4 regions of the Pseudomonas sp. FG43 genome follow, and region 1 is predicted to be linked to each of the others. Evidence: predicted binding sites of a transcription regulator. Region 1 holds the regulator's gene; each other region holds the start of a gene.
What was found. Region 1 encodes FliA, which starts transcription of late flagellar genes. Its sites were predicted from a motif close to CTAAAGTTTNNNNNNNNNNNGCCGNTAA; they were not measured.
Positions count from the first base shown of each region.

Region 2: a site for FliA is predicted at 1,877-1,904, ahead of ACODS3_RS15545 (flagellar protein MotY). Genes of this name have one in related genera too.
Region 3: a site for FliA is predicted at 1,476-1,503, ahead of ACODS3_RS24890 (methyl-accepting chemotaxis protein). Genes of this name have one in related genera too.
Region 4: a site for FliA is predicted at 1,507-1,534, ahead of ACODS3_RS01205 (methyl-accepting chemotaxis protein). Genes of this name have one in related genera too.

Region 1 is NZ_JBMDJL010000008.1:91,476-94,591, reverse strand. It holds gene ACODS3_RS11790 (protein phosphatase CheZ) at 1-671, opposite strand, end outside; gene ACODS3_RS11785 (chemotaxis response regulator CheY) at 691-1,065, opposite strand; gene fliA (RNA polymerase sigma factor FliA) at 1,325-2,065, opposite strand; gene fleN (flagellar synthesis regulator FleN) at 2,062-2,895, opposite strand; gene flhF (flagellar biosynthesis GTPase FlhF) at 3,011-3,116, opposite strand, start outside.
Region 2 is NZ_JBMDJL010000012.1:46,868-49,983, forward strand. It holds gene ACODS3_RS15540 (argininosuccinate synthase) at 1-784, opposite strand, end outside; gene ACODS3_RS15545 (flagellar protein MotY) at 913-1,821, opposite strand; gene pyrC (dihydroorotase) at 1,970-3,016, shown strand; gene rnt (ribonuclease T) at 3,013-3,116, shown strand, end outside.
Region 3 is NZ_JBMDJL010000028.1:52,801-55,916, forward strand. It holds gene acnA (aconitate hydratase AcnA) at 1-544, shown strand, start outside; gene ACODS3_RS24885 (CPBP family intramembrane glutamic endopeptidase) at 639-1,430, shown strand; gene ACODS3_RS24890 (methyl-accepting chemotaxis protein) at 1,540-3,105, shown strand.
Region 4 is NZ_JBMDJL010000001.1:257,218-260,333, reverse strand. It holds partial or broken gene ACODS3_RS01210 (calcium-binding protein) at 1-922, shown strand, start outside; gene ACODS3_RS01205 (methyl-accepting chemotaxis protein) at 1,579-3,116, shown strand, end outside.

The sequences.
Region 1 (3,116 bases):
TCTTTTTCAGCAAGGATCGCTTTTTCGTCATGTTCGATGCCCGCAAAGCGGTCGACATGACTGGCCATGAGGACCAGTTTGAGCAGATTGCTTTCGACTTCAGTGACCAGCTGCGTAACGCGCTTGATCACCTGACCGGTAAGATCCTGATAATCCTGGGCCAGCAGAATGTCATTGAGATGGCTGGCAACGGTATGAGCTTCGGATTCGGTACGGGACAGGAAACCGTCGACACGCTTGGCCAGATCACGAAACTCTTCAGCACCGATTTCCCGACGCATGAAACGCCCCCAGTCCGCGCTCAGCGACTTGGCATCTTCGCTCAGCCCGTTCATCAGCGGCGTGCTCTGCTCTACCAGGTCCATCGTGCGGTTGGCCGCATTCTCGGTCAGTCGTACAACATACGACAGACGATCGGCGGCATCAGTGATCTGCGACACTTCTTCGGCTTGCGGCATGTTCGGGTCAATATGAAAATTGACGATCGCACTATGCAGTTCGCGAGTCAGCTTGCCGACTTCCTGATACAGGCCACGATCACGAGCCTGGTTGAGCTCATGGATCAATTGCACGGCATCACCGAAGCGGCCTTTTTCAAGGCTGGCAACCAGTTCCTGCGCGTGTTTCTTCAGGGTTGACTCGAAGTCACCCAGTGAATCGTTGTTGTCCATAGCGCCCTCGCGGCATGCATCAGCTGTTGACGCGTTCAAAGATCTTTTCGATCTTCTCTTGCAGCACTTGGGCCGTGAACGGTTTCACGACGTAACCGTTCACACCAGCCTGGGCAGCTTCAATGATCTGCTCACGCTTGGCTTCAGCGGTCACCATCAGTACCGGGAGACTTTTGAGACGCTCATCCTGACGCACCTGACGCAACAGATCGATACCGGTCATGCCAGGCATGTTCCAGTCAGTCACCAGAAAGTCAAAGGAACCGCTTTGAAGCATCGGCAAGGCAGTGATGCCGTCGTCCGCTTCGGATGTGTTGGTGAACCCCAGGTCACGCAACAGATTTTTTATGATCCGCCGCATCGTTGAGAAGTCATCAACGATGAGGATTTTCATGTTCTTGTCCAATTCGACCTCCAAGCAGTCTTTAACGCATTCAGCACCTGAACACGCTGTTCACTCAATACTGGCACAGCACACCCCCGGCTGTACGAAAACGACGACGGGCTTGGCAAAACAACAAAACAGAAACCTGAACCAGCAGGCCATAGGCTCTGTCCGAACAGGCTCCTGCCTTGTCTATCCTGATACCACGTAACGCTCTGCACAGCCGGCTTGCGACAACCTGAGACTCTTGCAAGTCACAAATCGCCCATCAACGCGCTCGCCACTCCCCCAAACGCCCTCGCAAACGAGCTGCGCACTGGCTGTGTAACTGGCTGACCCGCGACTCGCTGACCCCAAGCACCTCACCGATTTCCTTGAGGTTCAGCTCTTCGTCATAGTACAGCGCCAATACCAGCCGCTCACGCTCCGGCAAGTTGGCGATTGCATCTGCCAGCGCTGCCTGGAAACGCTCATCTTCCAGGTCACGCGACGGTTCGAGCGAGCCGCTTGCGCCGTCCTCATGCAACCCTTCATGGTCGCCGTCCTGCAAAAGGTCGTCGAAGCTGAAGAGACGGCTGCCTAAGGTATCATTCAAAATCCCATAATAATCATCGAGACTTAACTGGAGTTCGGCAGCAACCTCATGATCTTTAGCGTCACGACCGGTTTTTGCTTCAATTGCGCGAATTGCGTCACTCACCATGCGCGTATTGCGATGCACCGAACGTGGCGCCCAGTCACCCTTGCGCACTTCATCGAGCATGGCACCGCGGATACGAATCCCGGCATAAGTCTCGAAACTCGCACCCTTGGTGGAGTCGTACTTGGTAGAAACTTCCAGCAAGCCGATCATGCCGGCCTGGATCAGATCTTCAACCTGCACACTGGCAGGCAGACGCGCCAGCAAGTGGTAGGCAATACGCTTGACCAACGGCGCGTAACGCTCGATGAGTTCGTACTGCGAATTCCTGGAAGCCTTGCTGTACATTTGAAAGCCGCTCGCTGTCATTGAACAGGCCCCGCACTGGTCTGGTGAACAAGTCGTTCGACGAAGAACTCCAGATGACCACGCGGGTTGGCCGGCAACGGCCAGGTATCAACCTTCTGGGCAATGGCCTTGAAAGCCAGTGCGCATTTGGAGCGTGGAAACGCCTCGTAAACAGCGCGCTGCTTCTGAACCGCCTTGCGAACACACTCGTCGTAAGGAACGGCACCGACATATTGCAGAGCCACATCAAGGAAGCGATCAGTCACTTTCGTCAGTTTGGCGAACAGATTGCGCCCTTCCTGTGGGCTCTGGGCCATATTGGCCAGAACACGAAAACGGTTCATGCCGTAGTCGCGGTTAAGCAGCTTGATAAGCGCGTAGGCGTCGGTAATCGAGGTAGGCTCATCGCAGACCACCAGCAATACTTCCTGCGCTGCGCGCACGAAGCTGACAACCGACTCGCCGATACCGGCAGCGGTGTCGATCACCAGCACATCGAGGTTGTCGCCAATCTCGCTGAACGCCTGGATAAGACCGGCATGCTGGGCTGCTGAAAGATGGACCATGCTCTGGGTGCCGGACGCCGCAGGCACGATGCGCACACCGCCCGGCCCCTGCAACAGGACATCGCGCAGGTCGCAACGGCCCTCGATGACGTCAGCCAGCGTGCGCTTGGGCGTCAGGCCCAGCAGAACATCGACATTGGCCAGACCAAGGTCGGCATCGAGCAGCATGACGCGCCGGCCGAGTTCGGCCAGGGCCAGTGAAAGGTTCACTGACACGTTAGTCTTACCGACGCCACCTTTGCCACCGGTCACTGCGATAACCTGTACGGGATGCATGCTGCCCATGTTATTTCTTTACCTTGTCTTGCGTAGACCGAAACCACATTACGGGCTGCACGTTCGCGAACGAACAATGCCTGGCAGACCATTGATGCAGGGACATTCCAGTAATATCCATCAGTTACCCCACTCTCTTGCCAGGGGTGTGATAGAGGTCGGCAAACATATCGGCCATCGCTTCCTCGCTCGGCTCATCCTGCATTTGCACGCTGACTGCGCGGCTCACC
Region 2 (3,116 bases), on a different contig from region 1:
TGTCCAGACGGCCGATGCCGTTCTCGCCACCGATGCGGTTCAAGGTAGCCAGTACGGTAGCAGGCGACATTTCAACGCCGTCCAGAGCGACGATATCGCCATTGCGATAGGTCAGCTCAAGATAGGTTGGAACGTTCGGCGCGTCTTCCGGAGACTTGGTCCAGCGCCACATGTCCTCTTCGTGCTCGGTCCAGGTATCTTCCAGCACGCCGCCTTCATAGGAGATGTGCAGCAGGTTGGCATCCATCGAGTACGGGGATTTTTTCTTGCCATGACGCTCGATCGGGATTGCATGCTTCTCGGCATAATCCATCAGCTTTTCACGCGAAAGCAGATCCCACTCACGCCATGGGGCAATCACTTTGACGCCTGGCTTGAGGGCGTAGGCGCCCAGCTCGAAACGAACCTGATCGTTACCTTTACCGGTAGCACCATGGGAAATGGCGTCAGCGCCGGTTTCGTTGGCGATTTCGATCAGGCGTTTGGCGATCAGTGGACGAGCGATGGAAGTACCCAGCAGGTACTCGCCTTCGTAGACGGTGTTGGCACGGAACATCGGGAACACGAAATCACGTACGAACTCTTCACGCAGGTCGTCGATGTAGATTTCTTTAACGCCCATGGCCTGAGCCTTGGCACGTGCCGGCTCGACCTCTTCCCCCTGACCCAGGTCAGCTGTAAAGGTCACCACTTCGCAGTTATACGTATCTTGCAGCCACTTCAGAATGACCGAAGTATCCAGGCCACCGGAATACGCGAGAACTACCTTGTTTACGTCCGCCATGCCATCACTCCACCGGGTTGTACGGAAAACCGTTGATTCTACCGTTCAAACCAGCAAATTTACAGGGGCGCGACAGCTTGTGACGACGAGGCGACAGGTTATGTCAGCCTCGCGAGGAGACAGGCGGGTTACGAAGTGCGTGCAGCGCTGGCGGCAGAAGCGACTGGAACCGGCTTTTCTTCGGGAGCGACACGCTCCAGATGCACATTTACACGGCGGTTGCGCGCGCGGTTGGCATCGTTGGTGTTGGGAGCCAGCGGATAACGCTCGCCATGAAAGCGCAAGGTGATCTGTTGCTCGGGAATCCCCTGAGCCTTCATATAGTCCATCACCGCCAGCGCCCGACGCCGGGACAGGTCGCGGTTGGTCAGGCGATTGCCGCTGTTATCCGAATGGCCGTCCAGCTCGATATGGTTGACCGTTGGATCGGCACGCAGATACGCAATCATATTGTCCAGACGGGCCTTGGCCTTGGCGTCCAGCTCGATGCCGCCGCCGGGGAAGCCAACTTCGGCCTGCTTGATCTGATCGAAATTCATCGGCAGCAGTTTGGTCGTACACAACTGATAGTCGCTGAACGCCTTGCTGAACCTGACGGGCAATAGCCGTATTTCCATCGGGCCACCGCCATCGCGGGTGCTATGACGGATGAGCGGGCTGCGCCCTTCCATCAAACCGCTGATCAGGCGTCCGGCCTGTGCCTCGGAGCTATTGAAAGGAATCTCGCCATTGCTGACACGGACCGAGCCGAGGTTGATATCACCCCGTCCCGGCTGCCAGGGTGCTGCCGCAGCCAGCAGAGTGGCCGAACCATTACCCAGCATGTTGTAAGACGGCTTGAGACGGAATGTAGCCTGCTCACCGGCGCGGCGCACGAATTCACCTACACCGAAATCGGTAATCGGCTGACTCAGGCGACACTCGAACTGATCCCCTTCGACCTTCCACTCGATACTCTCCAGACGTGTCTGGAAACTGACTGCCATGGCCGGGAGGCTGGCAAATACGCTGAGCAAGGCGAGATATAGCTGGCGCACGGGAGGCTCCACTTATAAAAATGACACGAAACAAAAAACTGCTTCTTACGTCGGGCTATCGGTAACTTCCTACAAAACTTGATAGCGAGTGCCTGAGAGAGTCTTTTCCGGTAGGATTCCCAGCAGTTTGACCCGCCTGGAATCCCCAATGTCTGACCGCCTGACCCTTCTGCGTCCCGACGACTGGCACATCCACCTCCGTGACGGAGCTGTTTTGCCACACACCGTTGCTGACGTTGCGCGCACTTTTGGCCGCGCAATCATCATGCCCAACCTTGTGCCCCCAGTACGCAATGCACAGCAAGCCGATGCCTATCGCCAGCGCATCCTGGATGCACGCCCGGCCGGCAGCCGTTTCGAGCCGCTGATGGTGCTTTATCTGACCGACCAGACCACGCCCGAGGACATTCGCACGGCCAAGGCCAGCGGTTTCGTCCATGCGGCCAAACTGTATCCGGCCGGTGCGACCACCAACTCCGACTCTGGCGTCACCAGCATCGACAAGATTTTCCATGTTCTGGAAGCCATGGCCGAAGTCGGCATGCTGCTGCTGGTCCATGGCGAAGTCACCCGCGGCGACATTGACGTCTTCGACCGCGAGAAGATCTTCATCGACGAGCATCTGCGCCGTGTGGTGGAGCGCTTCCCGACGTTGAAAGTGGTGTTTGAACACATCACGACCGGTGACGCCGTGCAATTCGTCAATGCGGCCCCGGCCAACGTTGCAGCGACCATCACCGCGCATCACTTGCTCTATAACCGCAACCACATGCTGGTCGGCGGTATTCGGCCACATTTCTATTGCCTGCCGATCCTCAAGCGCAATACGCACCAGACAGCGCTGCTCGATGCCGCAACCAGTGGCAACGGCAAGTTCTTCCTGGGCACCGACTCGGCACCTCATGCCCAGCATGCCAAGGAAGCCGCCTGCGGTTGCGCTGGCTGCTACACGGCGTATGCCGCTATCGAAATGTATGCCGAGGCTTTCGAGCAACGTAACGCGCTGGACAAACTGGAAGGCTTCGCCAGCCTCCACGGCCCGGAGTTCTACGGCCTGCCTGCCAACCAGGACACCATCACGCTGGTTCGTGACGAGTGGACAGCCCCTGCCAGCCTGCCATTTGGCGAGTTGAGCGTAATCCCGCTGCGCGCCGGAGAAAAACTGCGCTGGCGCCTGCTGGAGGAAAATGCGTGAGTGAAGATCATTACGACGACGAACAGGACGGTCACGGTGGCGGCGGCTCGCGCCACCCGATGGCAGCACGTTTTCGTGGCTACCTGCCTGTAGTCATCGA
Region 3 (3,116 bases), on a different contig from region 1:
AGTGATGATGCGCGGCACCTTCGCCAATATCCGCATTCGCAATGAAATGCTGGGCGGCGAGGAAGGCGGCAATACCCTTCACGTACCCAGCGGCGAAAAGCTGGCCATCTACGACGCTGCCATGCGCTATCAGGCAGAAGGCACACCACTGGTGATTATCGCAGGCCAGGAATACGGCACCGGCTCAAGCCGCGACTGGGCAGCCAAAGGCACGAACCTTCTGGGCGTAAAAGCCGTCATCGCCGAAAGCTTTGAGCGGATTCATCGCTCCAATCTGGTCGGGATGGGCGTGCTGCCCCTGCAATTCAAAAATGACCAGAACCGCAAATCCCTGAAGCTGACGGGCAAGGAGACACTGGAAATCAGCGGGCTGACACATGCAGAGGTGCAGCCGGGCATGAGCCTGACGCTCAAGATCACCCGGGAAGACGGCAGCCAGGAAAATCTGGACGTACTATGCCGGATCGACACCCTCAACGAAGTGGAATACTTCAAGGCAGGAGGTATTCTGCATTACGTGTTGAGGCAGTTGATTGCGTCCTGACGTCGTGAAAATGATGCCTGGCCAATATCTATTGATACCGCACACGCCCGCTGGAAACCCCTAGAATCTCCGCTTTTGCTTCAGGAGATTCTCAATGGCACCAAGGCTGTGGGTATTTTTCGGCCTGCTTGGCCTCGGCTACTCCATTGCCCTGTTTTACGGGCAACTGGAGTGGCCCGCGGCCCTGGCTGTCGGCGTTCTGCTTATTGCAGGGCTTTGCGCAAGGCAGTCAGGAAACAGGCTTGTCCGCGGGCTTGGGCATGCCACCTTCATTGTCACGGGCATTGCGCTGGCCAGCCATCTGTTGCCCGGTTTCAACAACGCAAAAGTGTTCGACGCGGTTCGCTTCAGCCCTGAAGCCGCGCCCTTCTCCATGTCCCTGAATCTGGACAAACCCCTGATCGGCTTCTGGATACTGCTGTTCTGCCCCTGGATACTGGCGTCAACAGGCGTTGCCCGCTCGCTGAAAGTCGCAGCCGGCACGCTGATCGCCACCAGCGTACTGTGCATGACAACGGCAATAGCCCTCGGGGTAACCGGCTGGTCTGCAAAATGGCCGGAGCACGGCACACTCTGGCTATTGAATAATCTGCTGCTGGTGACATTGACCGAAGAGCTGTTTTTCCGCGCTTATCTGCAAGGTGCATTGCAACAATTTTTTAACAAACTATGGTTTGGTAGCACACTTGCCATCAGTATCGCTGCCATACTGTTCGGGCTTGCCCATGTGGGCTCGGGATGGCAATGGATATTGCTCGCGAGCCTGGCTGGGGCAGGTTATGGCATCGCTTATCGGTTCGGTGGCCTGCTGGCCTCGGTGATCACTCACCTGGGGTTGAATCTGGTGCATTTCGGCCTGTTCACCTACCCGATGCTCAATCGATAAGCATTGATGGATGACAATGAATCGCTAATCATTTCGCTTAACAGGCTCAATTTACAGGTAAGTTTGCCGATAACTCTCCGAAGCCTATTGGATCGAAGGACCGAAAGCCATGCGTAACAACCAGCCAATCACTCAACGTGAGCGGACATTTCCTGCTGAACAGCGGTTGATTTCTACCACCGATACCAAAGGCGTGATCACCTACTGCAACGAGATTTTCCAGGAAGTCTCCGGTTTCAGTCATGAAGAGCTGATAAAGGCTCCGCATAATCTGGTTCGTCATCCTGACGTCCCTCCGGCCGTTTTCGAGCACATGTGGACCACTCTGAAACGTGGCCAGCCGTGGATGGGTATCGTCAAGAACCGCTGCAAGAATGGCGATCACTATTGGGTCAACGCCTATGTGACGCCAATGTTCGAGAACAAGCAGGTGGTTGGCTTCGAGTCCGTGCGTGTCAAACCGACCGCCGAACAGATCAAGCGTGCCGAAGCGCTGTATGCACGAATCAATAAAGGCAAGTCGGCCATTCCTGGCCGCGATAAATGGCTGCCGGTGCTGCAGGACTGGCTGCCGTTCATCCTTGTCAGCCAGTTGAGCTTCATGATCGGAGCCTGGCTCAACTCTCACTGGGGCTTCATTCTGGCCGCCGTATTGTCCGTGCCGCTGGGCCTGCTCGGCCTGACCTGGCAGCAGCGCGGTATCAAGCGCCTGCTGCGTCTGGCAGAACAAACCACTTCGGACCCGCTGATCGCGCAGATGTATACCGACAGCCGAGGCCCGCAGGCCCGTCTGGAAATGTCGATCCTCAGCCAGGAAGCACGGCTGAAAACCTGCCTGACCCGCTTGCAGGACACCGCCGAACACTTGAATACCCAGGCACGCAAATCCAACTCGCTGGCCAATGCAAGCTCTTCCGGGCTGGAGCGTCAACGGGTCGAGACAGAACAAGTGGCAACCGCGATCAACCAGATGGCAACCACCACCCAGCAAGTCGCCAGCCATGTGCAGCGGGCAGCCGATGCCAGCCAGCAGGCCAATCAACTGACGCTCCGTGGTCGTGATATTGCCGGGGAAACCCGTGACGCGATTCAACGCTTGTCCACTTCCGTGGGCGAAACCGGCCTGACCGTCACGCAACTGGCCAAGGACAGCGATGAAATCGGTGGCGTGGTCGATGTGATCAAAGGCATTGCCGACCAGACCAACCTGCTGGCACTCAACGCAGCCATCGAAGCGGCACGCGCCGGGGAAATGGGCCGCGGCTTTGCCGTGGTAGCCGATGAGGTGCGTCAGTTGGCGCAACGCACGACTGAGTCCACCGGACAGATCCATGGCCTGATCGCCAAACTGCAACAGACTGCCAATAATGCCGTGCAGACCATGAACTCAGGCCATCGTCAGGCCGAGGAAGGTGTTGCGCGGGTACTGGAAGCCGACGAGGCGCTGGTGGGCATCAGCGAAGCGGTCGCCAACATCACGGACATGGCCACTCAGATCGCCACAGCCACCGAACAACAAAGCTCGGTGGCCGAAGAGATCAGCCGCAATATCTCCACCATTGCCGAGCTGGCCGACCAGACGTCCGACGAGGCTCATCGCTCGGCAGTGCTCAGCGCCGAGCTGACCGACACCGCCAATTCGCAATATTCGCTGGTTGAACGCTTCAATCGATAAGCCTGCACGGA
Region 4 (3,116 bases), on a different contig from region 1:
CGACGATACTTACCTGTTCGGTAAAGGCGCAGGCCAGGACACCATCTACTACGCCCACGAAGGCCGTATCGGCAAGCTCGATACCGTGAAGCTTGCTGATCTCAACGCGACCGATGTCAGCATCGTTCGTGAGAGCAATGATCTGATCATTCGCGTGAATGGTACGACCGACAGCCTGCGAGTGATGAGCCACTTCTCTGAGGACGCAGCGGGTGGCTATCAGATCGACCAACTGCAATTTGCCGATGGCACGATCTGGAACCAGTCGCTCATCAAGTCGCAAGTATTGCTCGGCAGTGCATCCGACCAGACCCTGCGTGGCTACACCAGTGACGATGTCATCAGCGCTGGCGACGGCGATGACAGTCTCTTTGGTGATGCCGGGAATGACAACCTGTTCGGCGGCACTGGCACCGATACGCTATATGGCGACGCAGGCAACGATAACCTCTTCGGCGATGCCGGCAACGACACGCTCTATGGTGGGACGGGCAATGACGTGCTCAATGGCGGCGCTGGCAATGACTACCTCAGTGGTGGTGATGGCAGTGACACCTACGAGTTCGGCATCGGTTCGGGTAGAGACACCATCAGCAACTACGACACCGGCAGCAGCACGGATGTACTGCAGTTCGGCGCCGATGTAAGCCTGGAAGACCTGTGGTTCCGTCGCAGTGGCAACGATCTGGAAGTCAGCGTCATCGACACCAACGACAAGGTGTTGGTAAGCAATTGGTATGCAGCCAACGACTACCAGGTGGATCAGTTCAAAACGGCCGATGGCAAAACCCTGCTCGACAGCCAGGTACAAAACCTGGTCGACAGCATGGCGTCATTCGGGGTGGATGCAGGAGCAGAGAGAAACCTGACGGCTGCACAACAAACGCAACTGGAGGCAGTGCTGGCTGCTAACTGGCAGTAAGTCTGGGGAAGAGGTGTTCCGGTTATTGACGGGGCACCTCTTTTTAAACCGTACTGAAGTTATATGCGCCCAAGTAGATTTTCGCGTATGAAAGATTTGCGCGATTTGAGTTGTAAGCACTAACCAAATTTTGAACTGTAAGTTTTTACAGTTTCATACTTAATTTTCCTGAAAACGGATCAGATCCCATCTGATCCGCATTTTTCTCAACCACCTGAATCTGTACCTCAACCCACCCTCTCCTCACAATACCCACACCGCAGCCCTCCCAGAGGAGTCTGCCACCCGCTGTATCGCAAACCTGTTCCTGTAGGAGGCCTGAGATGGCTAAGCTTGCATTGTTCCTGATCGGTTTTTTGATCCTGACCATCGGCATTGGTCTGCTTGGCACCATTTCTCCTGTCTAAGCGGGGGAATTCCGGGACGGCGCCGTGTGTGATGTAAAAGAGATTATCTGCATGCCAAGCACCTGTAACAGGCAGATTCTGTCGCTGATGAATATATTCTGTCGTGCATGGGCATGATTTTTCGTATTCATGAAATAGATAGTCACAAATAGGCGAAGTGTAAAAAGTCTGTGTAATCAAACGTTTGATTGCACATAGCCATTATCCTGTTTACGATAAATCTTCTTTCTAAACGCACGGAGCGACTTGATGAAGATTGTCCATAAAGCTGGTCTGGCCGCTGCTTTCGTATTGTTCTGTACCACCAGTTTGTTGTCGGTGACGCAGGTCAGCAAGGTTCGTGACTCTCTTCACAATCAGGTTTCGGCAAGCATTGCCGAATCGAGCAATACGCTGGCCAGACAGATCGAGAACTGGCTGAACTCCAAGCTCAAGCTCATGGATCTGTTGAGCCAGAATATCGACAGCAATTACAGCGCCGAAAACCTTCAGCACTTGATTGGCAGCCCGCTGCTCAAGGACGAGTTCATTCTGGTTTTTGGTGCCTTGCAAAGCGATGGCAAGCCCATCAAGAACCTCGACTCCTGGAAGCCAAAACCTGAGTGGGATGGCCGCACGCGCCCTTGGTATGCGACAGGCAAGGCGACCGGGCAGGCAGTGCTCACCGAGCCCTATGTCGACTCCACAACCGGAGAGACGCTGATTTCTGCCGTTACGCCGCTGCGCAATGCCGGTGAGTTTCTTGGCGTGATCGGCGGAGATGTCCGGTTGAAAAGCGTATCCGATGCGATTAACACCATGGACTTCAATGGTGCCGGTTACGCTTTTCTGATGAGCAGCACTGGCAACATCATTTCTCACCCGAACAGCGGGTTGAATGGCAAGAGCTACAGCGAGCTGTTCGAGGGCAAGAGCCCGTCCCTGGAAAACAGGCTGCAACCGATCAGCGCTTCAGGCAAGGACCTGCTGGTGTCTTTCACTCCGCTGTCCAACCTCAAGGGCATGAACTGGTACATCGGCGTCGTACTGGATAACAGTATCGTCATGGCTGAGGCCAACAGCCTGAGCTGGCGAGCTGCGATTGCAACTTTGCTGGGCGTTCTCATCAGTCTGATTGTGCTGGGTGCTCTGATGAAGCGCTTGCTCAAGCCGCTTGATCTCTTGCATACCTCCTTGCGTGAAATGAATAACGGTGAAGGTGACCTGACACGTCGTCTGCCTGATTCCGGCAATGATGAAATTGCCCTGCTGTCCCGCGAATTCAATCGCTTCATGGAGAGCCTGCAAACCTTGATCGTTCAGGTTATGGGCAGCTCGAAGCAGGTTCACGAAAGCACCAACCGGACTTCCGGCGAAGCCAATCAGGCCGATGGCCGCCTGCAACGACAATTGCAGGAACTCGATCAATTGGCTACGGCGATGCAGGAGATGGCTTCCACTGCCGAAGAGGTGGCGCGTAACGCTCAGGCTGCGGCTCAGGCGGCGCTCTCTGCCAATGAAGAAGTCGACAGTGGTGTGCGTGTGGTGTCGCGTTCGACCGATGCGATCAAGAGTCTGGCTGTGGAAATGGATGAGGCCAGCCAGGCGATTACCGAGCTGGCCAGGCTCAGCCAGAATATCGAATCGATTCTGTCGGTGATCAACAGCATTGCCGAGCAGACCAACCTGTTGGCCTTGAACGCAGCAATCGAAGCAGCGCGTGCGGGTGAGTCCGGGCGTGGTTTTGCGGTGGTTGCCGATGAAGTTCGCTCGCTGGCGTCGCGTACTCAGCAATCGACCCAGGAAAT